DNA from 4 places in the Yersinia fenwicki genome. Region 3 is predicted to be linked to each of the others. Evidence: predicted binding sites of a transcription regulator. Region 3 holds the regulator's gene; each other region holds the start of a gene.

Region 1 (7,934 bases), 2.0 Mb from region 3:
TATGGTTACACATTCAAATGAAGCCTCTGCATATGGCAACAGAATAATAAATATGAGAGATGGATAACTTACATGAAAAAATAGGAATAGACTATGAATAATATAATTCCGGTAAAATACATTGAATGTATTAAGATAAACGAAATAGATCTCACAGAATTGGAAAAACTTGAGATATGTGAATACAAAATACTATCATCTTATCTCATTGGTAGAATACCAGCAAAAAAATTACTCGATAGTGATGAGCTAGATATATTCAACGAGGAGATAAAAAAAAGTATCTCAGTGAAAACCATTAAAGCAAAAAAGTTAGTTGTTGTATTGAAGGCAACTCGTTTATGTAACCTTCGTTGTACCTACTGCCACTCGTGGGCAGAAGGCCCCAATCAGACGGTATCATTTCATACCCTCGTCCGTACAGTGCGGCAGATCCTTGCCATTCCTAATGTAAATAGATTTGAGTTTGTCTGGCATGGCGGTGAAATCACACTGCTAAAACCTGCTTTTTTTAAAAAGCTTATTTGGTTGCAGCAACAATTTAAGCGACCAGAGCAATATATAACCAATACCATGCAATCAAATGTCGTCAATATCTCAGATGAGTGGTTAATATTTATTAAAGGTATTGGCATGAATGTCGGAATTAGTCTTGATGGTGTACCCGCGGTAAATGATAAGCGACGGGTAGACTATCGAGGAAGAAAGACATCTGATCGCATAGCAAAAGGAATAAAAAAACTTCGAGAACATGATATTCCATATGGTGCTCTTATTGTCGTTGACCGCGAAGTTTATCAAACTGATATGAAAGAAATGTTGGACTATTTTATCTCAATAGAATTAACCCACATTGAGTTTCTTAATATAGTTCCGGATAATAGGCTCGTTAAAGGACAGTATGTTGGCGAAGGATTTATCAGTTATGCTGAATTTATCCAGTTTTTATCAACATTGTTTACTATTTGGGTAAACGGTTATCAGGAAAAGATACATATTGCTGTTTTTGATGATTTTATTCGTGTACTGAAAGATGCCAAAAATAAACCTTCCGCATGTTATTGGTCTGGCAATTGCTCGCAAGAAATTATCACCTTAGAACCCAATGGCGACATCTCTCCCTGTGACAAATATGTGGGTGATAAAGGTAGCATCTATGGATCTTTATTAGATACTGACTTGGCGGATCTTCTCGCTCATTCATCGCATAATCAACAAGCCATCAATGAGGAAAAAACTGCAACTGAAAAAATGCACCATTGTGAGTGGTTTTCCATTTGCCACGGCGGTTGTCCCCATGACCGAGTAATTAACCGCCGACATACCGAAGGATATGATGATACATGTTGTGGAACAGGGAAATTACTGGCGACCATTCAACGTTATTTAGCCAATACTTACTGAAGCAACATTATAATAGCTTGAATTGTAACATGATAACTCAGTATTCTGCCCTTCAATAAACAGACAGAATGCTGACAATGTAGGGCTTATTAGGGAAGAGTTTTAGACTAAAAAGCAGATCCGGGTTGTAACAAAAAAGCTTGCTCCTCGGCACTGGATACTCGCCCGAGAATATGATTGCGGTGTGGGTAGCGGCCGAAGCGATCAATAATTGCCTTATGCCGCAATTCATAATCGAGTTGAGTCTCATTACCTAGTTCGGTATATAGCTTCAATGCTTGCTGATGGATTAATGCGGATTCAGAATGCATAAAGGGTAAATAGAGGAACCCTCGCTGCGTGTCTGATAGCTGCCCAGCTTTGCCACTGCTGACCGCCTCCTGTGCCAACACCAAGGCCATACCATCGCAGGAAAAAGAAGTCGGTAGATCGCGGAATAGATTTCGGCTGAATTGATCTAATATCAGAATTTCTGCCAGGCGGCCCTCAATATTCAGCCGCCAGTGAGCCAGTTCTCCCTTAGAAGCAGCCTGCCAAATGGCACCGAAATGCTGACGTAAATGGGTGTCAAAATCCTCATCTTTTTTGAACCACAATGCGGGGTCCATTTCACTAAACCAGAATTTCAGAATTTTTTGATAATCCATATTACCTCCAGTGTCACCTGACAAAAAAATGCCAATAAAAAAGAATGATACAACTCAAGACAATATCAGACTGTGACCTCTTTGCCCCCCATCAATTCACCCGCATAGCAATCTCTGCCATAATGGCGCCCTCAATTGATTATTGCCGTGCACCCGTTATAGCTTCCGGCTACGGTGCCATCAGACCACGGAGTCCCGCATGGATCACTGTAACACCTCGGATTTACTCTCTCTGGAACAAGCTCTGACCAAAATGCTGTCACAGGTCACGCCATTACAGACTACCGAAGCCATTGCACTCACTGATGCTGCGGGGCGTATCACAGCCAGCGCAATCACATCCCCGATTGCCGTCCCCCCTTTTGCTAACTCAGCAATGGACGGTTATGCTGTGCGCTGTAATGAGCTTAGCAGCACAATGCCGTTACCGGTGGTAGGCAAAGCTTTTGCCGGAGCACCGTTTAAAGAAAAATGGCCAGCATATAGTTGTGTTCGAATTATGACGGGCGCTCCTATCCCCGAAGGTACCGATGCAGTCATCATGCAAGAACAAGCCGTGGTGAGTGAACAAGGTGTTATCTTCAATGGTAGTGTCCGGATTGGGCAAAACATTCGACTGGCAGGTGAAGATATCCAGCAAGGGGCGGCCGTATTCCCTGCTGGCGTTAAACTCGGTGCAGCGCAACTTCCTCTCTTGGCATCACTAGGAATTGCAGAACTGACTGTGTTCCGCACATTGAAAGTGGCTATTTTCTCTACCGGCGATGAGTTGCAGCCAGTTGGGCAACCCTTGGGAGAAGGGCAAATTTACGATACCAACCGCTTTGCGGTTCGTTTAATGTTGCAACAGTTAGGTTGTCAAATTATTGATCTGGGTGTTATCCGTGATGATCAACAGGCATTACGCAAAGCATTTGAGCAAGCTGATGCCGTCGCTGATTTGGTTATTAGTAGTGGTGGAGTTTCTGTCGGTGAAGCCGACTACACCAAACAGATGCTGGAGGAACTGGGTGATATTGGTTTCTGGAAGTTAGCCATAAAACCCGGCAAACCTTTTGCTTTTGGAAAATTAGATAATGCCTGGTTCTGTGGCCTTCCGGGTAACCCCGTCTCTGCAGCGCTGACGTTTTATCAATTGGTACAACCGCTTATCGCTAAAATCTCCGGCTACTCGGAATGGCAACCACCGTTACGTCTGAAAGCAAAAACGATAACAAAATTGAAAAAATCGCCGGGCCGTTTGGATTTCCAACGGGGGATTTTCTCAACTAATTCTCGTGGTGAACTGGAAGTAAGTACAACTGGCCATCAAGGCTCACATATATTCAGCTCATTCAGCCAAGGCAACTGTTTTATCGTGCTTGAGCGAGAACGTGGTTCGGTCGAAATCGGCGAATTTGTTGAAATAGAGTTGTTTAATGAGCTATTACGCTAGTTGATTATTGGCCCAATAAATTTCTGAGAGCCTGATATGTTGCCTGAACTTTCCGATGCACAAGCCCTACGTTATAACCGGCAGATTGTCCTACGTGGTTTTGATTTTGACGGTCAGGAAAAACTGAATGTCGCTAAGGTACTAATCGTTGGATTAGGTGGCCTCGGGTGTGCCGCTGCACAATATCTGGCAGTGGCAGGTGTAGGCCATCTCACACTGCTGGATTTTGACAAGGTGTCTCTCTCCAATTTGCAAAGGCAGATTCTGCACCGCGATAACCGTATCGGCGTATCTAAGGTGGCTTCTGCGGCACTAACTTTGTCTGAGATGAATCCCAGCCTGATAATCAAAACCATTGATGCCCAGTTAGATGATGAACAACTTGCCATTGCCATAGCTGAACATCAATTGGTGTTAGATTGTACCGATAATGTCACCAGTCGTGAGCAACTTAACCGCCTATGCCACGCGCAGCGTAAGCCACTGGTTTCAGGTGCGGCAATCCGTATGGAAGGGCAAGTCAGTGTATTTACCTATCAAGAGAATCAGCCGTGCTATCGCTGTTTGAGCCGGTTATTTGGTGATAGCGTCCTAACCTGCGTTGAAGCCGGAGTCATGGCTCCATTAGTGGGTATTATTGGCAATCTACAAGCGATGGAAGCGATAAAACTTCTGACTCATTATGGGCAGGTGATATCAGGCCGCATATTAATGTATGACGCTATGGCGGCTGAGTTTCGGAGTTTAAAACTAGCAAAAGACACCAACTGCGAGGTTTGCGGTAAGGATTAGCGAAATTTCGGGCAAAAAAAAGCTGATGCATGGATGGCATCAGCTCTCTTATTAACACGCGGTCAAATAATCAGGACTGAATACCCTGACTACGCAGATAATCTTCGTAGTTACCGGTAAAGTCGATCAGTTTTTTCGGTGTCATCTCAATCACTCGGGTCGCCAGTGAACTGACGAACTCACGGTCATGGGAAACGAAGATTAACGTGCCTTCGTACATTTCCAATGCCATGTTAAGTGCTTCAATCGATTCCATATCCAAATGGTTGGTTGGCTCATCCATTACCAGAATATTAGGCCGCTGCATCATCAGCTTACCAAACAGCATGCGCCCTTTCTCACCACCAGATAGGACTTTAACTTTCTTCTTGATATCGTCCTGGCTAAACAGTAAACGACCCAACACACTGCGCACAGCCTGCTCGTCGTCCTTTTCCTGTTTCCACTGACTCATCCAGTCAAATACTGTTAGATCAATTTCAAAATCACTGGCGTGATCCTGCGCGTAATAGCCAATTCTACTGTTTTCAGACCATTTCACGGTACCGGCGTCCGCTTCATAATCCCCTACCAGGGTTTTCAGTAAAGTCGATTTACCAATACCGTTCGGCCCAAGAATAGCGACTTTTTCACCCACTTCAAGGCGCAGATTAAGGTTTTTAAACAGTGGGCCGTTATCAAAACCTTTAGTCAGCACTTCAACTTCTAGCGCATTTCGGAACAATTTTTTATCCTGATCAAAGCGGATAAATGGGTTCTGACGGCTTGAAGCTTTCACTTCATCAAGCTGAATTTTATCAATTTGACGGGCGCGTGAAGTCGCCTGTTTGGATTTAGAAGCGTTGGCACTAAAGCGGCTGACGAAAGATTGCAGCTCAGAGATCTGGGCCTTTTTCTTAGCGTTATCAGAGAGCAAACGATCGCGAGCTTGGGTCGCCGCAGTCATATATTCGTCATAGTTACCCGGATAAACACGCAGTTCGCCATAATCCAAATCCGCCATGTGAGTACAGACCATATTCAGGAAGTGACGGTCATGGGAAATAATGATCATGGTACTACTACGTTCATTCAGAACTTGTTCCAACCAGCGGATTGTATCGATATCCAGGTTGTTGGTCGGTTCGTCGAGTAACAAAATTTCTGGATCTGAGAATAGAGCCTGCGCCAATAATACGCGCAATTTAAAGCCAGGCGCGATTTCGCTCATCAAACCATAATGCTGTTCAACTGGAATACCGACACCCAGCAGCAATTCACCGGCACGAGCTTCTGCGCTATATCCATCCATTTCACCGTAGGCAACTTCCAGATCAGCCACTTTATAGCCGTCTGCTTCGCTCATTTCAGCCATAGCGTAAATGCGGTCGCGCTCTTCTTTCACTTCCCACAACTCGCCGTGACCCATAATAACGGTGTCCAGCACTGTGTTGTTTTCAAAGGCGAATTGATCCTGACGCAACTTACCCAGCCGCTCATTAGGGTCAAGGAATACGTTACCGCCACTCGGCACCAGGTCACCACCAAGGATTTTCATGAATGTGGATTTACCACAACCATTAGCACCGATCAGGCCATAGCGATTACCGCCACCGAATTTTACTGAAATGTTCTCAAACAGCGGCTTGCTGCCGAATTGCATGGTGATATTGTTAGTACTTAGCACAGAGCTCGCTCTCGATTGGATTACTGAATAGGGATATTCAAGAATACTAGAAAATGTGATTCGGCGCGCATTATGCCACAAGATGGCAAGAGTATCGCCCTCAGTTTGCATGAAATCTCAGCAGGAGTGGAAAGTGAGTGAGATTTGGGGCCGAACAGCCCCATGAAATAAATGAGAGATTAGCCTTGAGCTTCATTGGTGCATTGCAGTGCGCTGTATTTTTCCAATAAGAAAGGTCGCAGATACCCCACGGTGTTAGACATCGGTAATACCTCTTCGCTGAGATGAATATTCAGTATATTACCAAGGTAATCACGCCGTTTTTGTATTCTTTGCCAAACATCGGGGTAATGGGCGGCCAGTTCATCACGTAAATGTTGGTCAGCCAATGCAATACAGTCTTCCGCACTGACTCCTGCATAACCTTTCACTGCCGGGATGATATCGATTTGGAATAACATTCCACTGCGAATTTTTTCTTCCGAGTCTCTATAAATAGGCGAACACAACCATTCTTCATCCGCGACCAAATGCCCAGGATTTAATGACCAATGGTATTGTGACTTCGGTAAAATAGCTTCAATTACTGCATACATCTCTTTACCCGACATACCGATACGGATATTTTCCAGCCAGGTCACGACGGCGGTGTAATAAGGAATAGCAACTCTCTCGAGATAATCCCTTTGCGCCAAAGGCAGCTCATCGCTGTGATGTACGGCATAACCCGTTCTACTGCTTAGGCCACCTTTATACCCGGTAGTTAATGATATTTTATCGCCAAGTTTCACAACTTTATCACCCGGATACAAATTAGCATTTTCAAAACGATCACCAGTTGCAGCAATCATCACAACAGTATTTGGCTGCCCTTCATCTGCCAGATAAGAGCCAAGTTGCTTCTCAGTCACACCGATATCTACCGCAGTCAATGCATTAAGAATACAATTAGAGGCCAGATTAGCACCATATTCATAATGAGCTAATTCATTGGCATTGTTAGTCACTCTAGCTGCTGTATCACTACCAATAAATAGGCTTGTCGCATTAACCACCGGTATTGACGATGAAACGGTTTGTTTTATTGCAGATAAAATAAAATGTGGAATATCAAACAATTGGTTATTTTCATCCAACTTACTGGTAAATAACTTCCACCCAGCAATACCGACTTTTTTAGCCTGCTGCACGCCAGTATCTGCCAATAAATCAGCGAGGGTTTTGCTGTTATTCATGGGTTGATTCGGTAGCGAAAAATAGGGAACATGAATCGCTGTATTGCTCACCCGCGCATATTGAGACAATTTTAAATTCTCGTTGCCTAACAATAAAAAGACTTTTCCGGAGGCATGTAGCACCAAAGCAGCTTCTTCAAATCGGGGGATAAAACCGGTAAGGTACTCAAAATTACCACCATGCTCTTTATCGGCATAAACCAGCAAATAATCGATATTAGCCTGAGTCATATTGGCGATAATTTTAGCTTTTCGAGCAGTGATTGTATTATCGCTAATCGCTACTTTAGTAATAGCATTGAATCTCGGTGGTACTTCGATAGGCCTAAGTTTAATATGGCGCTGAGCAGTTATCATCTTTATTACCCCGGTTAGTTAATATAAACCACCTTACCCATCGCCGTTTACGCTACAACCATTTAGAGTTGCGCGTGAACGAGATAGTTAGCCAACGATGTGGCCCTGGTTCGCCAATCGCATGGGATATCTCTTCACGTATTTTATCAAAATAAGACACGCCGCTATTTTCCATTTCTGGTGGAATAACCACATGAATCTCAACAAATAAGCCACGACCAATGCGGGTAGCGTAATGCGAATAATCGATAAATTGATATTTCGTCATCAGTTTATCCATCAAACTTTCCATCGAGGCGTCCAGTGTATCCGGTGTCATTTGTAATACTTCTCGGACAGCCGCGATGACAGTCTTTATCGGAACAGATATCAATATCAGTGTTAACAGCGCCAGTACA
Region 2 (7,934 bases), 2.0 Mb from region 3:
GACTAATACCACCGCAGGCGGTATACAACGACAGTTTACCAATAGGAATACCCATGCCACCGATACCTTGGTCGCCAAGGCCGAGAATGCGTTCGCCGTCAGTAACTACGATAACTTTCACATTTTGCTTGGTGGCATTTTGCAGCATGTCATCAATGTGTTCGCGGTTTGGATAAGAGATAAATAACCCGCGCGCACGGCGATAGATATCTGAGAAGTGTTCACAAGCTTCTCCTACCGTCGGGGTGTAAATAATGGGCATCATCTCGCTAAGATGCGCTTCCAGCAGGCGGTAAAACAGGGTCTCATTAGTATCTTGAATATTACGCAGATAAATATGTTTATCGTCGTCATTTTTGAAATCTTGATACTGACGATAAGCACGTTCAGCCTGTTCTTCGATGGTTTCAACCGCTTCTGGCAATAAGCCGTGTAAATTGAAGTGGCTGCGCTCATCATTGGTGAAGGCGCTACCTTTGTTCAATAAAGGGAATTCTAATAGGATCGGGCCAGCGTAGGGGATGTACAGGGGGCGTTTACTTTCGTATTCCAGTTCCATGAGTTTCACTCTTAAACGTTATCAAGTCGTTACCCTGATCCTAAAAGATAAGAAAAAAATGTACAGCTTTTGTTAGTTAAATATGTTGGCTATCAGTAAATGTGGGCTGTGTCACATTCATGGGGTAAGTCCACAAAGTTGTATTTTGAAAAAATCCTCATACACATCTAAATGATTTAAATCGCAGTCTTGGAGCACATTTCCACCTGATTATTAGCGATAAGACAGCACTATTTATATAAATGAAACTATAACAGTTATTCAAAAACTCTTTTAATTTGAAGGGAAAAATGCGATTTTTATCCCCGAATTACAATAGTAAGAATTAATTAAATTAAAAAAATTTATTAATTAACAATTGAATGCCAGCAAAGAAGACTATGTAAGATGATTTATAATTTAAATTCCTATCGTAATTAATACGCAATTTGTAGTGTTAAAATAATTGATTAAAATAAAAATGGATAAATTCAGTGTTATTACTCTGATGCTTCTGCTATCAGGTTGCTCAAACTATACGATACCAGTAGAAAATTTATCTGATCTCTCGAATGATAATTTGTGCATCGCTTTGGGGGAGCGCAACGACAATGGGCCGATGGTTATTCGCATCACAAAAGAGATTGAAAGTCGGGGGGATGTAATTAATAAAGAGCGATGTTATATCGCCTCTTCAATAGCAATACAAAACAGTAAACAAGAGTTAGGAGCCACACCTTATCATCCACCCACTTCATACTGTGGGCTGGATCCTCAATGTATCCCCGTTCAACTGAGAGACATACTTTTATTACGTAATGGGAAGTAGTTAGCCAACAAATGACGTTGTACAGCGGGTGTTTATCGGGGCTAGCCAGGTAACCCCGTTGCGGTTTTATCTGTTTAAAATGTCACACGTTTTACATCGCTACAGCCTAATGCGGCCAACGTTGCTTGGGTGGCATTCCACTGCGAAAGCATAGAATGTTGACCTTCAACTAGCACCGCCCGGCGGATAGGGAGGTAATCCTTACCAGACATATTAGCCATAATTAATGCCGCTTGCAGCGGTGGCAAGCTTGGATTAAAAGCTGCATTTTCAGCATAGCGCCCGGTATAAATAATGCCTTCGGCGGTTTCCACTGCCACACCGCTATGGGAGTTACTGTAGGGTGCATGGCTGTGGTTCGCGCCCTCCAATGCGGCCTGAGTCAGATCATCAGCATTAGAAAGGGTATAACTGTGGTCAACAGGATCCATAAGTAGAGTCGTGATATTCAAATCTTTCGGGCCGAAAGCGTCTGGCAAATATTGCCCCAGAGTTGATGCTGGGCGATTTGGCAGATGAATATGCAGATCGGTTCCACTGTTTAGTTCATTCATAAATTGGCGGCAATGGCCACACGGCGTGTAATTGACGGTAATAGAGACAAGGCTGGCCTCATTATGCAGCCAGGCATGTGTTACCGCACATTGTTCGGCGTGGATAGTTTGTTGCAATGGGGTGCCACTAAACTCCATATTGGCGCCGAAATAGAGATTGCCGCTGATACCGCAAGCAATAGCCCCGACCTTGAAATTAGAGACGGGCGTTAATGCACAACTGGCGGCCAGTGGTAGCAATGCAAATGCTAGCGCATCATCATCTAACCCACTGTTGCTTTTCACCGCTTTCACTTGATCTGCTGTCAGCATTGCAGGGAAATCGTTTGCGCTCATGATTGGTTCAAGTGCGGATTGCAGTGAGGCGGGCAACTTAGCCCAAGCGTCATGAAAACGTGCTTGCATAGGGTTCTCTCCAATAGTTACGGGAAACTATTTTAGGCAGCTTGGGGCTTTCTTGGTGTGACGTGGATCTCGTTATATATGAAATTCATGCAAGTAAAATCTCAAATGAGAGATGTATCTCAAATTTATGCATAAATCCTCACTATACCCAATATATTTCAAGATGCAGGAAGGCGGCAAGCGAGAGAACCGCGATGAGCTTACATGAGTAAGTGATTCGGGCAAGTGCGCGCAACCAACACACCAGCAGTTTGAAAGATGATGGATATATTAGCCAAATAAATGTAGCAGCACTGGAAACAAAAAGGGCGCCAGCAGTGAGGTGATAATCCCGCAAATTACCAAGGCCAGTGAGCTGAATGCCCCTTCCTGAAAATCTAGCTCAGCACAACGGGCGGTACCCAGAGCATGCGATGCCGTCCCCATAGCCAGGCCGCGTGAAGCTTTAGTAGTGATTTTCAACAAATTCAACAAACTGTGACCAAACACCGCCCCCAGAATCCCAACAAAAATAACGCACACCGCGCTGATCGCCGGTAAACCATGAATAGATTCGGCCACCGCCATAGCAATAGGCGTGGTGACAGATTTAGGCAGTACTGACGCGGCAATTTCAGGAGTCGCCCCCATCCACAGGGCCACAGCAGTACCACTGACCATAGCGGTTATACTGCCGATAAAACAGATGCTAATGATTGATTTCCAGCGCGCGCGAATTTGATGCAATTGCTCATACAGCGGGAAAGCCAACGCTACGACTGCAGGCTGCAACAGATCGTTTAGGACTTTGCTACCAGCAAAATAATTGGCATAAGGCATATGTGTCACCAACAACAATGGAATGATAACAACCATTGATATCAGCAAAGGGTTCAGCAACGGCATTTTCAACCAACGGGCTAAACGGCGTGCACTGAAGAACACAATTAACGTGAGTGGCAGCGACCACCATAAGTTACTGATCATTTGTCCTCCTCGGAGTGAGTGGGAGAACCAATCACCTTGCGCTCACGATGGACATAATGCGAGCTGTAACCGACGACCAACATCACAACCAAGGTACTGACAACGCAGGAAACCACGATCGGGCCGAACTGCTTGGTGAGCTGGTCATAATATTGCATGACGCCAACACCGATCGGTACAAACAGCAGCGCCATGTAGCGGATTAAGAGGTGACAACCGGGTTTTACCCATGTCGAAGGCAAAATCTGTGAAGAGAGCAGGGCAAACAGAATCAGCATCCCGAGAATGCTACCGGGGATGCTGATGGGCAGCAGCAAGGCCACCGCTTTACCTGCCCACAAACACAGATAAATAATGGCGAAAGCCCGCAGATACTGCCAGCAAAGTGAAGTCACATTGCGCATAAAAAGAGTCCTGAGTGACGGAATACATTCATCATACAATTAACCTTGGCACTGTGCTAGGTATCACACTATGAATAATTTTTATGGAATGATGCCAATTACGACTCGTCTTGCAACTGAGAGGGTTGATGAGCTGGCGATTTTGCTAACTGGTAGCCGCGATAGAAAAATACCAGCCCCAAAATAGCCGCCACAATCAACATGTAGAACATCATCTCGGGTACGGCATAGGCCAACAGAAAGCCGCAGAGTACCGGGTTCGCAGCACCACCTAATTGACCGAGGTTCTGTACGCCATAGTAACTGCCTTTGAGATTCGCGGGTGCAATAAAATCGATAAACAGATATTCGACCGGGATAACAATAATCTCACCCAAGGAGAAAATCGCCATCGCTAGCATCCATATGGGGATTGACTGTTGCGCGGCCATAAATCCGAACAAACCAATAATAAAGAACAGCGTCCCCAGCATCAGCCAGCGCATTAAGTTCTGCTGATTCATACGGCGGCTTAATAGGTATTGCAAGGTAATGACAATGGCCGCATTGACTGTCATCACAGCGCCAATCACCTGATAGGCAAATTTGGCATCAGAAACAGTAATCAGGTATTGAGATAAATAGCCGGAGAACTGACCAAAGACAATGGCACTGAGCATGCTGCCGACGGTGAAATAGATCAGCCGTTTGTCATGGCGCAAAATACGAAACGTTTGGCGGAAATCTGGCACAGATTCAGTCTGCGTATGCTCCGTGACTGACATATCTGTACTGTCGATTCTGAATTTCAGTGTGATGGCAACCAACAACGCCAGTATGCCCGAAATGATAAAGGGGACTTGCGGCCCCATACTGACGACCAAAACACCCAATCCTGGGCCAACCGCCCAGCCAACATTGACGAGTGTGTAGTTGGCCGAGAAGGCTTTGATACGCTCATTGACTGGCAACCAGTCGGCAAAACAGGCTTTAATAGCGATGCTATAAACTGAGTATGCCGAATGCAACAATGCCAAAATCAGGATAATCCACGCCGGATGCTCAATCCACGGTAAGGTAAAAAAGGTGGCAGAAAACAGAGTAATTGCCAGCAAAATCAACCGCTTTTTATTGAATTTATCTACCAGATAACCGCCATACAGACTGGTGAAAATCCCTAAAGTCAAACTTGCTCCCAAGACCAGCCCTACCTTGTCTGGCGCTAGCTGAAAGTGTTCGGCCAAATAGATAGTGATAAACGGAAGTGTTACCGCTCGGCCAATGGTCAACACCAGCGAGGCAATCAGCAGGTTAGTGACACGCGATGGAAATCCTTTCATGGTATTTTCTTATTTTTAATTATGGGTAATAAGTTGTTTCTATGCGGATTGTTGCCAATAAAAAGGATGACACGCACAGCATTACGACGCGGCTCAGCCAATTACAGTAGACTATTGCAAGAGCGAAAGAGAGAGGGAGGAGGAAATTTTTTTGCAAATAGCAGATCGACCTGAATCGACCTGCCATTAATCGCGTTGTCCAAAGCTATTGGCGCTGCAGCCAGGTGGCCAGATAACCCCTGTGACTTTAAGGACCAGGGGATGATTAACCTAAATATTCGATGATAGATAGCCCGCCATTATAATCGGTGCTGTAGATAATCGCTTGAGCATCAACAAACACATCACATGACTGAATCACTTGTGGGCGACCGGGTCGTTTATCCATCATTTTTTCCGGTGCAGCGGGCACCAGAGCGCCAGTTTCTTTCGGCTGATAGGGGTTGCTGATGTCATAAGCCCGGACCCCCGCATTTTGATATGTGGCAAAAATCAGCGATGAACTGATAAAACTGCCAGGCCGGTTCTCATGCAGATTATGCGGGCCAAAATGTGCGCCTTTTTTTACATAATCTTGCTCATCCGGCACGGGGAAGGTTGAGATACTCACCGGATTGCTCGGCTCACGAATATCAAATACCCAAATATGTTTCTCGCCATCCTCTTGGTTATCCAGCACAGCTTCATCCAGTACCACCAGTAAGTCGCGTTCTGGTAGGGGAAGTGCAGTATGAGTCCCGCCGCCAAAAGGGGGACTCCAGTTACGATGACTGATCAGTTTTGGCTCAGTACGGTCGCTGACATCTAATAGTGTCAGGCCACCATCACGCCAACTGCCGTAAGCTGTATCACCACTGACAATGGCATGGTGTAATGCATAGCGCTTACCTTCAGGCCAGCTTGCTTGTTCCCCCACAGCGGTATGCATACCGGGTAAAGCATAACGCCCGGCAACCTGAGGTTTTTGCGGGTCAGCTAAGTCAATGGTCAGAAAAATATAATCACTGTAGCCGTCGAGCAGCGCAGAAACATAGGCCCAGCGCCCACCGACATACCAAATACGGTGGATACCGATGCCATCGAGTGGCAGAAAACTTATCTCGCGGGGCTTGTCCGGTAGCGAAATATCAAAAATACGTAAACCGGCACTCCAACTACGGCCTTCTTGTCGGGTACTGACCGTTTGGGCCACCGAGCGGGTGTAATACACTTTCTCTTCGGCAAAACTAGCGTCAGCAAACAAGTCACGGGCATTAATGACCAGTAGTAAGTCATCATGCGCTTGTAAGTGGACATTCCACGTATTGGGTGGCGCGGCGATAAAACCAGCCGGACGTGGTTTTTTTGCATCTCGTACATCAATAATCGAAACGCCCTGTGACACCATATGGCCGACATAAGCGAAACCACGATGCACCATCACCTGCACGCCATCGGGCTTTCCACCTTGGTCACTGTGACCAATCAGCCGCATATTGCGGCTGTATTCAGGTGTTGGCAAAACTCCTTGCGCTGCCATTTATTTCACTCCAAATCAATTTTTCGCATGAGTCTTTAATGACGTATTACGAGATTAATGACAAAGCCATTGATAGTTTGGCGAGTACATACCTAGGGGCACTTCGGCGGCTTGCGCCGCTTGTATTTAAAGCGAATAGCGACCCCAACGGCACGATTCTCCTTCTTGATTCTTTCAGCAGTCTGACTACTGACCATTTTTGGCAGCAAGGGTAGCAAACCAAGGTGAGTTGAAATCATCAGATTGCCCCCAGCCAGGGATGATTTTACTCAAACCCGAAACGTTAACTGGACCCGGTTGGCTCGCCAGCAGTGCTTGTGGAATAGAGGCTGCGCGGAATTCATAACTGGCTGGGGTCTCTTCACCGGCAATTTTCTTGGCAACCAGGCGTAAGTTAACGGCGCCAATAAGCTTAGGGTCGACAGCAACGCTGACTTTCCAAGGGCTATTCGCTTCGCGCATTAACTGCAAATCCTGATTCGAGATGTCAATACTGTACAATTTGATCTCTGTACGACCATTCTCTTGCAAGGCTTTATAAGCACCCTGAGTAAAGGCATCCCAAGTCCCCCAGATTGCATCGATTTTCCCTTTCGGGTATTTCGCCAAGACTGCCCCTACTTTATTTGCGGTATCGCCTTGAACATCGGATGAAACAGCACCTATAGATTCCAGTTCGGTAATACCTGGATTTTGTTTCAACAGGGCTTGATAAGCGGCCTGGCGGCGTTCCATCGGTGGGAATCCGGCTACCCAGAGCTTGATAATATTCGCTTTACCGTTGAAGTCCTTGACCAACTGACCGAAGGATTCATTAGTCAGTGAGGCATCGTCTTGCTGAGTGACGGTCAGACCGGGGATATCACCCTGAATGGCAGTATCAAATACAGACACAGCGATGCCGTTCGCCGCAATGCGTTTTACCAGTTCAGTCGAGTAGGGGTCACGGCCCTGAGAAAGAATAATCCCATCGTATTTCTGGCTAATAGCCTGATTCACAAAGTCCTGAAAACGCGCGTCATCACCATTGCTTAAGAAAGTATCGACTTTGAAACCCAGCTTTTTACCTTCTTTCAATACACCAGACAGGAATTGAGTGGTGTTATCGTCGGAACCTAAATTACGGATCACAGCAATTTTAATTTGCCCTTGATGCTTGGCAATAGCATCAGGAATAGGGGATACCGTGGCGGTGTCCGCAGCAAATACTGGCAGTGCCGTCAACAGGCCTAGGGCCAGTAATGGGAAAGTAATTTTTTTCATCCGGAACTCCGTCATGGTGTTGATAAGTGATGCAATGTGTACGGAACTATCATTCATTGTTATGGCTATCTTTGTGTCTAGACGTCTATCTGTCTCTGTGTAGCATCATAACCATAACTATTTTGATAAGGAATTAA
Region 3 (7,934 bases):
TTCCAATATCAATACATTGGTCGTACCCGGCGGGAAGATGGGGCTGGCAATGGAGCTGATTATGGCACCGTTGGTGCAGCAATTGCTGGAAGGTAAAAAAATCGGTTAATCCTTCGTCCTTGAAGCCGCAGTAAAGCAATTGCTGGAAAGAAAAAATAATTTGACGCTATCCCAACCCAAAGTAGTTGGGGCTGCAGGTAGGCGGCAAGCGAACTCATCCCGATGAGCTTACATAAGTAAGTGATTCGGGTGAGCGAGTGCAGCTAACAACCCTGCAGCTTCAAATACGAAGGGGTTAATTACGCGATGTCACGGATTTCAAAACTATGGGTAATGGTCGCCGCTTTCCCCAACATTAAAGAAACCGAGCAATACTTCTCGGCCGAGAGTTCAACCGCGCGCTCAACGATTTTATCCGTCAGGCCTTTGCCACTGACAATAAAATGCAGGTTAATTTGCGTAAACAGGCGCGGAGCTTCTTCCCGGCGCTGGGACGTTAACGTCACTTCGCAATCGCGCACATCGTTACGCCCTTTCTGTAAGATAGAAACGACATCAATTGCACTACAGCCACCGGCCGACATTAACAACATTTCCATCGGACTTGGCGCTTTGTCTCCAGCATTCCCATCCATTAAAATTTGATGACCTGAAGCGGACTCACCTAAAAATGTTAGCCCTTCAACCCACTTTACACGTGCCTGCATAACTCTTGCTCCCGGTTAAATTTTCCGATTCAGACTACGCTTTCATTTACAAACTGGCAATGTAACCCGATGTTCATCATGCTGAAGCGATACAACACAAGACACTAGCCTCATCCTGTGCTACAAACAGAACCGAAAGTATTGTTTTTAGAATTAAATAGGGTAGCTTCTCAATACTCAGTGAAGGGTTTCTATCCGGTACGTATCTTGGCTATACCTTTCGGCAGTTGAGCAAATTAATATGCTAAGAGAAAGTGTATTTTATAAGCACGCCGTACAGGGAACTCTGAGCCCTGTTAAGTTAGGCAGCGATAACAACAGAGGATAACAGCGAATGGTTCTCGGCAAGCCACAAACAGACCCGACTCTCGAATGGTTCCTGTCTCATTGCCATATCCACAAATATCCATCGAAGAGTACGCTAATTCACCAAGGTGAAAAGGCCGAAACGCTTTACTACATCGTGAAAGGCTCCGTTGCGGTGCTTATCAAAGATGAAGAAGGTAAAGAGATGATTCTCTCCTATCTAAATCAGGGAGATTTCATCGGCGAACTTGGATTATTTGAAGAAGGCCAAGAACGTAGTGCCTGGGTCAGAGCAAAAACTGCCTGTGAAGTGGCTGAAATTTCTTACAAAAAATTCCGCCAGTTAATTCAGGTCAATCCAGATATCTTGATGCGCCTGTCTTCACAAATGGCGAATCGCTTACAGATAACATCTGAGAAAGTGGGTAACCTTGCTTTCCTTGATGTGACTGGACGCATTGCACAAACGCTGCTTAATCTGGCAAAACAACCTGATGCCATGACCCACCCAGATGGGATGCAGATAAAGATTACTCGCCAGGAAATTGGTCAAATAGTTGGCTGCTCCCGCGAAACTGTGGGGCGGATACTAAAAATGCTGGAAGATCAAAATCTGATCTCCGCACACGGTAAAACGATTGTCGTTTACGGCACTCGTTAATTCCCTATAAACCGGTGCCGCTACCTCGGCACCGGTTTTCTTCATTTATACCCGTTATACTTCAAGCTGCATGTGTGTTGGTTGCTTTCATTACTCGGCCCGTCCATGGGCCTCGCCTCTTCGAGGCCGCTGCAAACAGTGTTCAAATCGGTTCCAGATCGATTTGTCACCCCAGTCACTTACTGGTTGTTGAGCTTACAGTAAGTAGACTCTTGGGAATTTGCTCAATTGCCGCCTTCCTGCAACTCGAATTATTTAGGGTATTATTTTGTGTAATTAATAAATTTCTGGGCCTATATGAAATGGCAACGGCTTATTTATCATCCTGAAGTTAATTATGCGCTCCGCCAAACACTGGTTCTCTGCTTACCGGCGGCGTTGGGATTTGCCTTTGGTGAATTGCGGCTGGGGTTGATGTTCTCTCTGATACCGGCCTGTTGTAATATTGCTTCGCTCGATACTCCCCATCAATATTTCTTCCGGCGGCTGATTGTCGGCGGAACGCTCTTTACTTTCAGTAGTTTTCTGACTCAACAATTACTGCTGTGGGATATCCCATTGCCGGTAGTGATGCTTGGTCTCGCATTAATGTTGGGGGTAAGTGGTGCCATCAGCCAGCTCAATGGCCGGCTGCTCCCAGCCGCATTGATCGCCGCGATTTTCAGTCTCAGCATGGTAGGTCGTGCGCCTATTTGGCAAGCACCATTGATGTGTGCTGTGGGGACCCTCTGGTACGGGGTATTTACCTGGCTATGGTTTCGGTTATGTAAAGACCAACCCATCCGCGAACCACTGAGTCAGCTTTACCATCTGTTGGCCGATTATTGCGATGCTGCGTACTCTTTGCTCCGTCAGCGCCAGAAAGCGGAAAAGATGATGCAAGCCCTGCTGGATAGACAGCAAGGCATTATGGATAAAATTAACCAACTTTATCAACAGTTTAACCTGCTACACAATGCCACCCAAAAAGAGCAAAAGCGGCTACTGATTCTCTTCCAGATGGCGCTTGATTTGCAGGAACATATCACTGCGGCGATGAATCAGTCAGAAAAGGCGGAAGAACTGATAGAGCAAAGTTCGATAGAGGCCATCCTTGAGCGTAATATGCAGATTATCTCAACACAAATGCGCACCATCGCCGATAATATTCTCTATCACCACCGCGCGAAGACTCATTTCAGTGCCGGTGATGCTCTGGTCGAGCTGGAAGAAGTTGCCCAGCAACATCCAGATAATCCGGTGGCACAATTCTGCTATTACCATATCAGCCACATTATCCAGATTCTGAGTGACCAGCGCCCGCAATATGAACGCGATTTGATGTGCAACCAACTACCTCAACCATTCTGGCCCGCACTTGTCAGCTATTTATCATTTAAATCCAGTGCATTGCGTGATGCAGGCCGCATGGGCGTGACGCTGGCAGCAGGTAGTTATGTCGGTAGTCTGATCCATCTGCCTAAACCTTATTGGATTTTACTCACCATCATGCTGGTGACGCAGAACGGCTATAACGCCACTAAAATTCGGATTCACCACCGAGCTCTAGGTACTCTGATTGGGTTGTTACTTGCAGCGGCCCTACTGCATTTTCAAATGCCGGAAGGGACTACGCTGAGCATCATGTTGCTCATCACACTGGTCGCCTATCTGGTTCAACGCAAAAACTATGGCTGGTCAGTCATCTTTAGAACCATCACTACAGTGTATATCTTGCAGTTATTGACCGGAGAGGGTGCCGACTTTTTAGTTCCACGATTGCTGGATACCTTAATCGGCTGTGCATTAGCCTTCGCCAGCGCACTATGGTTGTGGCCACAGTGGCAAAGCGGTTTGCTACGAAAGAATGCGCATCAAGCACTAGAGAGTTATCAGAAGATTCTACGCATCCTACTGAAACCAAACCCAGATATTGGGCAGCTCGCCTATGAACGCATTCAGGTGAACAAAGCCAGCAATGCTGTTCTGAGTTCACTCAATCAGGCCATGCAGGAACCAGGATTTAACTCAAAATATTTAGCCGACATGCGCCTATGGGCCACCCATAGCGAGCTTATTGTTGGGCATATCAATGAGATGACTATCCTGACTCGCGCCTATCCATTAGAAGAATCACCGCTGGAATCAGATAAACACCACATTCAGCTGACTGTAAAATTGGCGGAAGAATATTTACAGCTTTGTGAGATGGCGATTCAGCAATGCCAGCAACGGCTGGAGTCGGATAATAGTGAGGGGAATAACGATTTTGTTCAAATGTCAGATATCAACCCTGATACACAAATATCTGAATCGGAACGCAATTTACGACGCATCTTGTCACATCTCAGCGTAATGCATACCGTTTCATCTCTGGCATGGCAGCAACAACCGCACCACGGTATTTGGCGTCGGGGCAAGTAACAGAGAAGCGCCTAAAGTGGAGAGGTTAAAATCTCTCCACGGGCTTATTTACCCTTGCACCAGGCTAGCAATCACATGTTCCAAACGCGCCATACCTTGCTGAATATCTTCTTGCTCAATCACCAGCGAAGGTGCTAATCGCAACACATCTGGCCCGGCATTGAGGATCATCAAGCCATTCGCTGCCGCGGCTGTCAGGAACTCGCGCGCGCGCCCCTGGTATTGCGGTGCTAATTCAGCGCCAATCAATAGCCCCATGCCGCGGATATCACTGAACACATGATACTTGTTATTGATATCTTGCAGAGCTTGCACAAATAGGCCGTGGCGCTGTTCAATACCATTAAGTACCTCAGGGGTGTTAATGACATCCAGCGCGGCTTCTGCAACCGCACAGGCGAGAGGATTGCCGCCATAGGTGGTGCCATGCGTGCCTACCGCCATCACCGATGCAATTTCCTCTGTGGTCAGCATCGCACTGACAGGGAACCCGCCCCCCAGAGCTTTAGCTGTCGTGAGGATATCTGGCGTCACACCATAATGCATGTAGGTAAACAGCTTACCGCTGCGCCCCATACCGCTTTGCACTTCATCAAATACCAACAGCGCTTTATGTTGATCACAAAGCGCACGAACCCCTTGTAGGAACTCAGGCGTGGCAGCAGTAATCCCACCTTCACCCTGAATAGGCTCCAGCACGACTGCACAAGTGTGGTCGTCCATGACGGCTTTTACCGCCGCCAGATCATTAAATGGCACGTGGATAATATCCGCCGGTTTTGGGCCAAACCCATCGGAATACTTTGGCTGCCCACCAACAGATACAGTAAACAGCGTGCGCCCATGAAATGCATTATGGAACGCAATGATTTTAGTTTTATAAGGACTATGGCGTTCAATGGCGTAATGACGCGCTAACTTAAACGCCGCCTCATTCGCCTCACCACCCGAGTTGGCGAAAAACACCCGATCGGCAAAGGTTGCTGCAATCAGTTTCTGCGCCAAACGCAGTGCTGGCTCATTGGTAAATACATTACTGGTATGCCATAACATTTCACCTTGCTGATGCAATGCTGCCACCAGTGCAGGATGGCAATGACCCAATGCAGTAACCGCAATTCCACCTGCAAAATCAATGTATTCCGTACCTTGTTGATCCCACACGCGGCTACCTTTCCCTTTTACCGGGATAAACTGCGCAGGCGCATAAACAGGCAAAATAACCTGATCAAATGTACTGCGAGTTACTGCTAACTTATCTGCCATTACGCTGTCCATCCTAATAAACCATTGAGCTGCCAATTTATGACACGTGAAAATATAATCATAAAATATGCATAAAAAATCATAACCAAGCAAACAAAAAATCAACCAATGGACAAAGTAGATCTCAACAGATTAATTTTTAAGGAAATTATCTAATAATTGATGGCCTTGCTCGCTAAGAATGCTCTCCGGATGAAACTGCACCCCTTCCAGTGGCAAGGTGCGATGGCGGATACCCATAATCTCATCCATCACTCCGTCCTGCTCTGTCCATGCGGTCAGTTCAAAACAATCAGGCAATGAATCGGCGGCAATCACTAAAGAATGATAACGGGTAACCGTTAGCGGCTGATTAAGCCCACAGAAAACACCCTGCCCACTGTGGCGAATTGCTGTCGTTTTACCATGCATCACTTGTCGCGCCCGCACGATACGCGCCCCAAAAGCCTGCCCTAGTGCCTGATGACCCAAGCATACGCCCAGTATGGGTAATTTATCAGCAAAATGACGAATAGCATCCAGGGAGATCCCGGCCTCATTGGGGGTACAAGGACCGGGGGAAATAACCAAATGAGAAGGTGATAGTTTTTCAATATCAGTTAGTTGTACTTCATCATTGCGTTTAACCACCACCTCTGCGCCCAGCTCGCAAAAATACTGGTACAGGTTGTAGGTAAACGAATCGTAATTATCGATCAATAACAGCATTTCATATCCAAAAAATCAGGTTAGCGCTTGCGCCCACCAGTAATTGACCCCAGAACACCGCGCAAAATTTGTCGTCCCAGATCGCGTGCCATACTTTTAGCCGCAGTCTGAACGATACCATCACGCTTGCCACCACGTGGGCCAGTAGAACCAAATAGCAAATCATTCAGTCCATCCATCAATCCGCCGCCCTGACTACTCGGCTGCTGCGGAGCTGTCGAACCGTCTGGAGCCGCGTCTCCCAAGGTGGAGGAGCCACCTGCTGATAACTTCTCATAAGCCGACTCGCGATCCACCCTCTCTTCATAGCGGCCATACAGTGGTGAATGATTGATCGCGTGATTACGTGCTGCAGTGTCCAGTGCACCCATTTTAGATTGCGGGGCAATCACCATAGCGCGCTCAACGATATTGGGCCGCCCTTTCTCATCAAGGAAGGAAATAAGTGCTTCGCCAACACCCAGCTCGGTAATCACCTGTTCGGCGCTGAATGCCGGGTTAGCGCGCATCGTTTGTGCCGCAGATTTAACCGCCTTTTGATCCCGTGGAGTAAAGGCACGTAGAGCATGCTGCACACGATTGCCCAATTGGCCGAGAATTTTATCAGGAATATCCAATGGGTTTTGTGTCACGAAATAGATGCCAACCCCTTTAGAGCGAATCAGCCGTACCACTTGCTCAACTTTATCCACCAGCGCAGTCGGGGCATCGGTAAACAACAAATGGGCCTCATCAAAGAAAAAGACTAATTTAGGTTTATCGACATCACCCACTTCAGGTAATTGCTCAAAAAGTTCAGCTAGCAACCAAAGCAGAAAAATTGCATACAGTTTTGGTTGATTAATCAGACGGTCAGCGGCCAGCAGATTGATAACCCCTTGCCCATTGCTGTCAGTTCGCATCAAGTCGTGAATGTCCAACATCGGCTCGCCAAAAAATTGATTAGCGCCCTGCTCTTCTAAAGTCAGTAAACCGCGCTGGATAGCGCCAATCGAGGCGGGTGTAATATTGCCGTATTGGGTGCGGAACTGTTTTGCATTATCGCCAACGAATTGCACGATGGCGCGTAAGTCTTTCATGTCCAGCAGCAGTAGGTTGTTGTCATCCGCAATTTTAAATACCAATTGCAGTACACCACTTTGCACGTCATTGAGATCAAGCAAACGTCCCAGCAGTAACGGGCCAAGATCGGAAATGGTGGCTCGGATTGGATGGCCTTTTTCAGCGAAAATATCCCAAGGCACAATCGGGCACGCTTGGGGTTGCCAGTCTGACACCCCAATAGCCGCCAACCTTGCTTGCAGCTTTTCAGACTCAACACCTTCAGCACCGATACCGGATAAATCGCCTTTCACATCAGCCAGAAATACCGGCACGCCAATGCGGGAAAATTGCTCGGCCATTTTTTGTAGCGTGACGGTCTTACCCGTACCTGTCGCACCAGTAATCAAGCCATGACGGTTTGCTAATGCCGATAAAATTACTAAATCCTTTGCCGGCTGTGCCTTCGCGATAAGCAATGCTTCACTCATAAACCGTTACCCCCAACTGAGACAGATAATTGATTATATGCAACCTGGTCAGGCAAAAGGATTAATTTCTGATGAGGATGGGATGTTAGCAGGGTATATCAGCCTTCGGGGAAGAAGGCTGACGACTAAATCATTAAGGTAAAACTTTTGCCGACAGAATAGTGATCGGTTTCACCGGCACATTTTGGTATGGCCCGACGTTTTCTGTCTGAACCTGAGAGATTTTCTCTACCACATCCATCCCCTTAACCACTTTACCGAACACGGCATAGCCAAAGTCACGTTGGCCATGATCGAGGAAAGCATTATCTGCCACGTTGAGGAAGAACTGGCTGGTGGCGCTGTCTTTAT
Region 4 (7,934 bases), 1.9 Mb from region 3:
TGCCGAAGCGGTATATTGGGTGGCCACATTGCCTACTCGCGTCAATATTAATACTCTGGAAATGATGCCGGTCAGTCAATCTTTTGCCGGATTGAACATTCACCGCGAAGGTTAACTCGTGTTTGGGGCGTTCACCGCCCCCCCCTTAATTGACCCGCCAGCCCGCGACAATAATCAACATTCCGACTAGCGCCACTCCTGCGCCAACCCAATCAAATAGAGATAGCCTCACACCATCAACAACTCTCAGCCAAATTAATGCCGTTACGACATAAACACCGCCATAAGCCGCATAGACCCGACCACTGGCGGCAGGATGCAAGGTTAATAACCAGACGAACATGGCCAGGCTGGCAGCTGCTGGTAGTAATAACCACATGCTTGCCCCTTTGCGTAGCCATAAGTAAGGCAAGAAACAGCCAATAATTTCAGCCAATGCAGTGACAAAAAACAGCAACGACGTCTTTAACATGCACACATCCCTTTTGATACTGATATTAAAAACAACACCCTATGGGTTTGCCAGACTGCTGAGAAAGTCAAATAAAGGGGAAACGCGCTGTTGGGAGCCCTTTTCGTTTTAAATACAAACGACTCAAGTCGCCGGAGTGCCCCTAGGTACGATAGTCCCTTCACTCACAGAGTTATCAGCAGCTTTGTCATTATTCTTCCACACCTGTTTTCATAACGAACCTCCTTCCCAACTTGGTGATAGCCCAAAATGTATAGATGATCTACGTAAGAAAGCCTGATAATACGTCAGTTGTTGTTGACTGGTTTATATACCATGACCAATGATATGATTCTCTCTCGCTGATGGTGTGCCAGTAAATTATATGATGATTTCGCATCACCGACTCATAAAGGACTTAAGACGATGAAAATAACTAGCTTGCCCCACCTGATGCGCGTTTTTCTTCCCGTAGCGGTGCTGGCTTTGCCGCTGGCATGGCAAACTGCCGCATTGGCGCAATCGGCAACCTGCACCCAAGGTAGTACCTGTGTTTCTGTTGGCGGGAATAATGACCCAATGTCAAAAGAGCAAGCGCGCCAAAGCCAGCAACAGTGGGATGATACCCATCGCTTGCGTAATAAAGTGAATAACCGGGTCGAGAAGAATTTTGATAAATATGATCGTGCCGAAGACGCAAAAGATAATTGCGATCGTAGCACAAACTTCAATGCCTATTGGGAACCGAATACGGAACGTTGCCTGGACCGTTTGTCCGGTCACCAGATTAATCCGTAATTGTCGGTAATAGCTCGGATTGACTTGAGGTTATGTAAACCAGAGCTATTCTTAGGTTTGACAAGCTATTCATCCACATAAGGATTTTATGATGAAAAAAACGCTTCTTATCGGCACATTGTTATTATCTCTGGCCCCTTTGGCTGCTTTGGCATCGTGTGAAAGTGTCAAAGCAGATATCGCACAAAAGATTATCAATAATGGTGTACCTGAATCTGGCTTTAAACTGGATATCGTCCCTAACGATCAGGTACAAAATGCGCGTGGTCAAGTGGTTGGGCATTGTGAAAACGATACTCAAAAGATTGTTTATACTCGCATAACTGACAGCGAATAATTTATCCATTGGATTATCAGGGCGTACCTCTCGGTGCGCCCTTCTACTTTATAGCGACCATAGTTTGCTTTATATGAAACGGCCTGCACATTGGTATTACTATCGCGCCATGCTGCGCAGGCTGATGATTGCCATCATGCTGGGCATCATTTCTGCATTAATTGTCTGGTTGTTCCATCAAGCCATGTTGGGGCTTGAGTGGTTATTATTTACCCGAACCGACGGCAGCCTGGTTGCGGCCGCATCTTCTATTAGTGGCTGGCGACGTGCATTAACCCCCGCATTAGGAGGATTGGCAGCGGGCTCATTATTGTGGGTGTATCAGCGTTATCAACATCGAAAACCCAGTGCCCCCACCGATTATATGGAAGCCATTGAAACAGGTGATGGCCGATTAGACATTTCTGCCAGCTTGGTCAAATCGCTGGCTTCGTTGCTGGTGGTATCCAGCGGCAGTGCCATTGGCCGTGAAGGTGCCATGGTGCTGTTGGCGGCATTGTTCGCTTCTGTATTTGCTCAGCACTACGCAAACCCTAAAGAGTGGAAACTGTGGGTCGCCTGTGGTGCCGCTGCCGGTATGGCCAGCGCCTACCATGCACCACTGGCCGGTAGTTTATTTATTGCGGAGATTCTATTCGGTACATTAATGTTGGCTTCCCTCGGGCCAGTCGTGATTGCTGCTGTCAGTGCATTGCTCACCACCAACCTGTTGCATGGAGGGCAAGAAACGCTGTATCAAGTACAAACGCTGCCATCCCCGTGGCCGATACAATATCTCCTAATGGCACTATTGGGATTATTCGCCGGTTTCTGTGGTCCACTGTTCCTTAAAGGTATGACAGCCAGTGGGCATGCATTTCGTTCCCTGAACTTATCACCACCACTCCAATTAGCGCTAGGTGGGATGATTGTCGGGCTATTATCGCTCATTTTCCCTGAGGTATGGGGCAATGGCTACAGTGTGGTGCAATCATTATTGACCGCCCCGCCGGGAATTTTGTTGATTGGCGGTATTTTGGTTTGTAAGTTGTTGGCGGTACTGGCCAGTAGTGGTTCGGGTGCTCCTGGTGGAGTATTTACGCCAACACTGTTTGTTGGTGCGGCGTTGGGAATGTTATGCGGTCAGATATTTGCCTGGTGGCCCATGTTGGGTGACAATATTGCTTTATTAATGGCATTAACGGGTATGGCGACATTGCTGGCCGCGACCACTCACGCACCTATTATGTCTGCGCTAATGGTGTGCGAAATGACAGGAGCCTATACCCTGCTGCCAGGGCTACTATTATCCTGTGTTATTTCGACAACAATAGCCCGTTGGTTACGCCCTATTTCGGTATATCACTCACGCTAAATTAAAGTTTGATGGATATTTTACTTGGCTATTGCAGTGAGATCTAAATACTTTGCTAGCGGCTTTTGTTCTGCATGGGGCAGATAAGGTAGTTGCCCTAATTGTGGTGCAGGTAAACGTTCGCGTAACATTGCAATAGTTTCAGCGTAATGTGCTAATCCTGGATTAATACGATTGGCAACCCATCCTAATAATGGCAATCCATCATTGAGAATGGCTTGAGCCGTTAATAAGGCATGATTAATACAACCTAATTTAATGCCAACCACCAAAATAACCGGTAACTGCTCTTGAATCACCCAGTCAGAATAAAAACGTTGGTCATTCATCATCACTTTCCAGCCACCGCAACCCTCGACGACAACCGTATCGGCTTTCGTTGATAATAGCTGCAGTCCTTCCGTCATTTTATTGTAACTAATCAGGGTGTCGGAGCAGGCATGAATAACATCCCCGACTAATGGGTATGGGTTAACATCCTGATAATCCACTTCAATAGAGGATGAAGCTTGTAAAATCAGTGCATCTTGGTTGCGTAATCCATCGGGAGTTTCTTTACTCTCCGTCGCTACTGGCTTATAGCCAACAGCTGTTCTGCCATTTTGGCTTAAGGCCTGAAGTAAGGCCCGTGACACTACGGTTTTACCAACAGCAGTGTCGGTACCCGTCACAAAAACACGCGTTAACATAACAATACTCCGCAATCTGGCCACTTCGACTCACGTCTTTCCGCCTAATATTAGCGAAATTGGTAACATGGATAAAAGTCTAGGCGATGCCAACAACAGACAGCTTGCGTTAGCGCAATGTTTTGCCGAACTGAGAGAGGTTTTTAACGAATAGCGCTCAATAATATGGGGAATATACTCAATATACCTACTAATAATTAACTCTTAATTATTAGTAACACTCTATCCTTGCAGTAATTTCACCAATAAAGAGCCATTATATAATGCTTCTTTTACCAGAGCAGCTCCTGGCATTGTCCCCTGATTAAAAAATGCCGTTGGCTCAACTAAAATATGCTCGCTATAAGCAGGTAGAGCTTGTTGGCGAATACAAGATGCAATGGCGGGATGCAGAATAGAAGCCGCTTTATTTAATGGCGAACCGACTAGAATCTTTTCCGGATTAAATAAATTGACCATAATAGCAATAATGCGCCCGACACTGTGGCCAACACCCAGAATAATATCTTTAGCTAATTGATCACCGGCCAACGCCGCATTACATAAAGACTCAACCGTGAGTGGTGAGCCATGTAATAACGAGCTCATTGAACCATTTAATCGCTGTTGGACAATTTCCAGCATATTCTCAATACTGGCAACCGTCTCCAGACAACCATGATTACCGCAATAACAACGTTTTCCATAAGGGTCAACTTGAGTGTGGCCAATTTCAACCACACTGCGGCTGCCTGCATGTAATACCCTGCCCGCGGTAATAACCCCTGCACCGACATTATGGTCAATCACGACTTGAATCACATTCTGACAGCCACGCGATGCGCCATACAAGGCCTCTGCCATCGTCCAGGCGCAAATATCATGTTGCAGATAAACAGGTAACCCCGTTCGCTGCTCCAATGCCGGGCCAAGTAGCATCTCATCCACTTTATAAAATGGCATTTTATGCACAATGCCCGCAGGTGCATCGATGATACCGGGCATGGTAATAGCGATAGCCGTCAGCCTTTCAAGTTTTTCCTGATGCCGGATAAAGAATTGATCGACTTCGCTGAGAATGCGATTGAGTAAGGGCTCTGAATGGCTATCCGGTAACGGAATTTGATCTTCAACCACCAGTTTACTGCTGAGGTCGCGCAGCGCGAGAGTTATCGAACCTCGGCTGATCCGCCCGGAGACATAATGCCAAGCCTCAGTATCCAGAACCAAACCAATTGCTGGTCGTCCACGACTACCAACATCTTGATATTCGGTTTCTTTTACCAAGTGAGCTTCAACTAATTCCCGCACAATCTTGGTGATGCTGGCGGGGGCCAGTTGCGCCCTCTTAGACAGTTCAATACGGGATATCGGGCCGAACAAATCAATCAGCCGATAAACGGCCCCTGCATTGGTCTGCTTGATTTGATCAATATGCCCAGGCTGTCCATCCGTTATCACTAAACCGGCTCCTTCTCTGTCACCGAGTATTTTTCGCGCTTCTAAATAAAGATTATCGGCTATGTTGGGGCTTTTAGCATATGGCGTCAACTATTTGATTAGTTATGTGATTTACTGCACATAATCAACGATGCCCTCTGACTATGCGCTGATTATTTAGACGAATAAAGAGCAAAAATTAGTCACCAATGTTATTTAACCTTAGCAATCAAAAATACCTTTATGCTTCATCAATTGGGCTATCAGCCACCATTAGGCGGATCAATGCTTCCGCCGGCGCGGTCACTGGGCGATGTTTATGATTCACTAACCACACCTCAGTTGTCGCACTGCTTTCTGCTAACGGTAAGTATTTCACCCCATCCACTTTTACCCGAGTGAATGACGCCGGTAAAATAGAAACACCTAAACCGGCGGATACCAGTCCGACAATGGTCATCGCCTCCCCGACTTCTTGCGTGATATAGGGAGTGATCCCAGCACGGGCCAGCAGTGTAAGGATCTCATCATAAAGCGCAGTACCCACCTCACGAGCAAAGAAAACAAAAGGTTGATCGGCCAACGAACTAAATTTGACGCTGCCAGGAGGTAAAGCGGCTAACGGACTTTCTTCGTGGACTACCGCAACTAAAGGCTCGCGTAACAATAGGCGATATTGCAACGCATCAGGCAAGCGAGTATTGCGCATCACACCAAGATCAAGATGACCATCCAACAAAGGTGCAATCTGCTGCTTGGTATTCACTTCCTGCATTTTAATATGAACGTGCGGGTGCAACTGGCGAAAAGCGCGCAAATTCTTTGATACGGTGCTGATAAACGGTGCCGACGAGGTAAAACCGATGGTTAACTCTCCCGATTCCCCACGATGCAAACGCGCTGCTTTCTCAGCGGCCGAGCTGACCTGCGCCAGAATTTGGTAAGCCTCCTTTAAAAACAATACACCGGCCTGCGTCAGACTGACGTTACGGTTATTGCGGGCAAATAACCTGGCCCCGATTTGCTCTTCCAATATCCGGATTTGTTGGCTCAGCGGGGGCTGAGAAATCCGCAAACGCTCTGCTGCGCGCCCGAAATGCAACTCTTCCGCCACCGCGATGAAATAGCGTAAATGCCTGAGTTCAATACTCATTCAACTCCAGTGATATTTTTAAAGTCTTATTATGAATAATTAATATATTAGACAAAAAACTCTGCTATTTCTATCATCCCTTTATTACGCCGAACCAGGATTGAGCCCGCGCTCTTACGGCGAACAAACTGTATTGATTGTACTTGTTTTTATTGTGTTAATGATAAGGAAATACCGTGACCACCTCTTTGCGCACTCCGGATACCGCAGTGTCGAACCTCGCCGCAAATGACGATGCAACTGCTACCACACCTAAAACCACTCGTTTAACTAAACGCCCTTATATTCAACGCGGTACACCTGAATTTATTCGCGTCACCCTGGCTTTCTTTTCAGCCGGATTAGCGACCTTCGCCCTACTTTATTGCGTGCAGCCAATTCTGCCATTGTTATCACAAGACTTTAATATCTCACCGGCGAGCAGCAGCTTATCGCTTTCAACTGCCACCGGGATGCTAGCTTTTGGCCTGATGTTTACTGGACCACTTTCTGATGCTATTGGCCGTAAATCCGTTATGGTAGTGGCATTGATGCTGGCCGCTATCTGCACCTTGATTTGTTCTTTTATGACCAGTTGGCATGGGATTTTGCTGATGAGAGCTTTGATTGGCTTGTCCCTTAGCGGTGTTGCTGCCGTAGCGATGACCTATCTCAGTGAAGAAATTCACCCCAGTTTTGTTGCGCTCTCGATGGGACTTTATATCAGCGGGAACTCGATTGGTGGGATGAGTGGTCGTTTGATTACCGGGGTGTTGAGTGATTTCTTTTCCTGGCGCATCGCTCTGGCGGTAATAGGTATATTTGCTTTGGCTGCCGCTTGTATGTTCTGGCGTATTCTTCCGGCCTCTAAACACTTTCGTCCCACGTTATTACGGCCCAGAACGCTAATGATCAATTTCAAACTGCACTGGCGTGATTCTGGCTTACCATTGCTGTTCGCTGAGGGTTTTTTAATCATGGGCAGCTTTGTCACTTTATTCAATTATATTGGTTATCGCTTGCTGGCACAGCCTTATTATCTCAGCCAAGCGGTAGTGGGATTATTATCGATAGTTTATCTGACCGGCTCGTATAGCTCCCCCAAAGCTGGTGCCTTAACCGCTCGCTATGGCCGGGGGCCAATATTAATGGCTGCAATAGGTATGATGCTGATTGGTGTCATTATTACCGGTTTCTCTCCAGTAATAACAATCTTTATTGGCATGATGGTATTTACTGCCGGTTTCTTTGCCGCGCACTCTGTTGCCAGCAGTTGGATTGGCCGTCGCGCACGCCGCGCTAAAGCCCAAGCATCTTCACTTTATCTATTTTGTTATTACGCAGGTTCGAGTGTTGCAGGAACATTAGGCGGTATTTTCTGGCTTAATCTAGGTTGGGCCGGTGTTGTCACATTTATCACCACCCTATTGTTACTCGCATTGTATGTTGGCGAACAGCTACGGAAATTGCCGGAAGCGGCCAAAATTTAATCTTAAATGAGGTAAAGCCGATTGGATGCCAAATTACAATTTGACGTCCTCTCTGCTATGTACCTATTATTAAGGGGAGCTTAACGACCCTAAGTGATTGTTGCTTGAGATATAAATTAAATATCTAATGTATTAAGGGATTTATTACGAGATATTTCCTTAATTTATGTAATGTCAGGAGAAAATATGACAAACCACTTCCTCACGCTTTGGGACATACTCGCAACAACATTTTCCATTTTCTTTTTCATCGCATACTTGCTG

The links. The regulator CRP, encoded in region 3, controls carbon source genes, mostly activating them, when cyclic AMP is high. The targets are predictions, from matches to a motif close to ATGTGANNNNNNTCACAT.
Region 1: a site for CRP is predicted at 5,998-6,015, ahead of ACF3VQ_RS13885 (ABC-F family ATPase). Genes of this name have one in related genera too.
Region 2: a site for CRP is predicted at 2,382-2,399, ahead of cdd (cytidine deaminase). Genes of this name have one in related genera too.
Region 4: a site for CRP is predicted at 5,174-5,191, ahead of mlc (ROK family transcriptional regulator Mlc). Genes of this name have one in related genera too.

Annotation. Positions count from the first base shown of each region.
Region 1 is NZ_CP170755.1:3,029,580-3,037,513, forward strand. It holds gene darD (darobactin export ABC transporter ATP-binding protein) at 1-67, shown strand, start outside; gene darE (darobactin maturation radical SAM/SPASM protein DarE) at 94-1,404, shown strand; gene ACF3VQ_RS13870 (DUF924 family protein) at 1,512-2,051, opposite strand; gene moeA (molybdopterin molybdotransferase MoeA) at 2,251-3,486, shown strand; gene moeB (molybdopterin-synthase adenylyltransferase MoeB) at 3,523-4,278, shown strand; gene ACF3VQ_RS13885 (ABC-F family ATPase) at 4,349-5,944, opposite strand; gene ACF3VQ_RS13890 (aminopeptidase P family N-terminal domain-containing protein) at 6,124-7,536, opposite strand; gene ACF3VQ_RS13895 (cation diffusion facilitator family transporter) at 7,589-7,934, opposite strand, start outside.
Region 2 is NZ_CP170755.1:2,983,652-2,991,585, reverse strand. It holds gene ACF3VQ_RS13700 (NAD-dependent malic enzyme) at 1-559, opposite strand, end outside; gene cdd (cytidine deaminase) at 1,442-2,326, opposite strand; gene ACF3VQ_RS13690 (CidB/LrgB family autolysis modulator) at 2,597-3,292, opposite strand; gene ACF3VQ_RS13685 (CidA/LrgA family protein) at 3,289-3,696, opposite strand; gene ACF3VQ_RS13680 (MFS transporter) at 3,795-5,015, opposite strand; gene ACF3VQ_RS13675 (LVIVD repeat-containing protein) at 5,281-6,534, opposite strand; gene ACF3VQ_RS13670 (sugar ABC transporter substrate-binding protein) at 6,721-7,797, opposite strand.
Region 3 is NZ_CP170755.1:264,707-272,640, reverse strand. It holds gene ACF3VQ_RS01095 (phosphoribulokinase) at 1-109, shown strand, start outside; gene ACF3VQ_RS01090 (OsmC family protein) at 300-707, opposite strand; gene crp (cAMP-activated global transcriptional regulator CRP) at 1,042-1,674, shown strand; gene ACF3VQ_RS01080 (YccS/YhfK family putative transporter) at 1,972-4,077, shown strand; gene ACF3VQ_RS01075 (aspartate aminotransferase family protein) at 4,126-5,343, opposite strand; gene ACF3VQ_RS01070 (aminodeoxychorismate synthase component II) at 5,476-6,051, opposite strand; gene ACF3VQ_RS01065 (helicase HerA-like domain-containing protein) at 6,072-7,583, opposite strand; gene ppiA (peptidylprolyl isomerase A) at 7,717-7,934, opposite strand, start outside.
Region 4 is NZ_CP170755.1:2,196,027-2,203,960, reverse strand. It holds gene ydfG (bifunctional NADP-dependent 3-hydroxy acid dehydrogenase/3-hydroxypropionate dehydrogenase YdfG) at 1-115, shown strand, start outside; gene ACF3VQ_RS10155 (YnfA family protein) at 146-472, opposite strand; gene ACF3VQ_RS10150 (DUF1283 family protein) at 878-1,249, shown strand; gene ACF3VQ_RS10145 (DUF1161 domain-containing protein) at 1,341-1,586, shown strand; gene clcB (voltage-gated ClC-type chloride channel ClcB) at 1,660-2,940, shown strand; gene bioD (dethiobiotin synthase) at 2,961-3,629, opposite strand; gene mlc (ROK family transcriptional regulator Mlc) at 3,852-5,069, opposite strand; gene ACF3VQ_RS10125 (LysR family transcriptional regulator) at 5,290-6,201, opposite strand; gene ACF3VQ_RS10120 (MFS transporter) at 6,378-7,670, shown strand; gene ACF3VQ_RS10115 (SHOCT domain-containing protein) at 7,857-7,934, shown strand, end outside.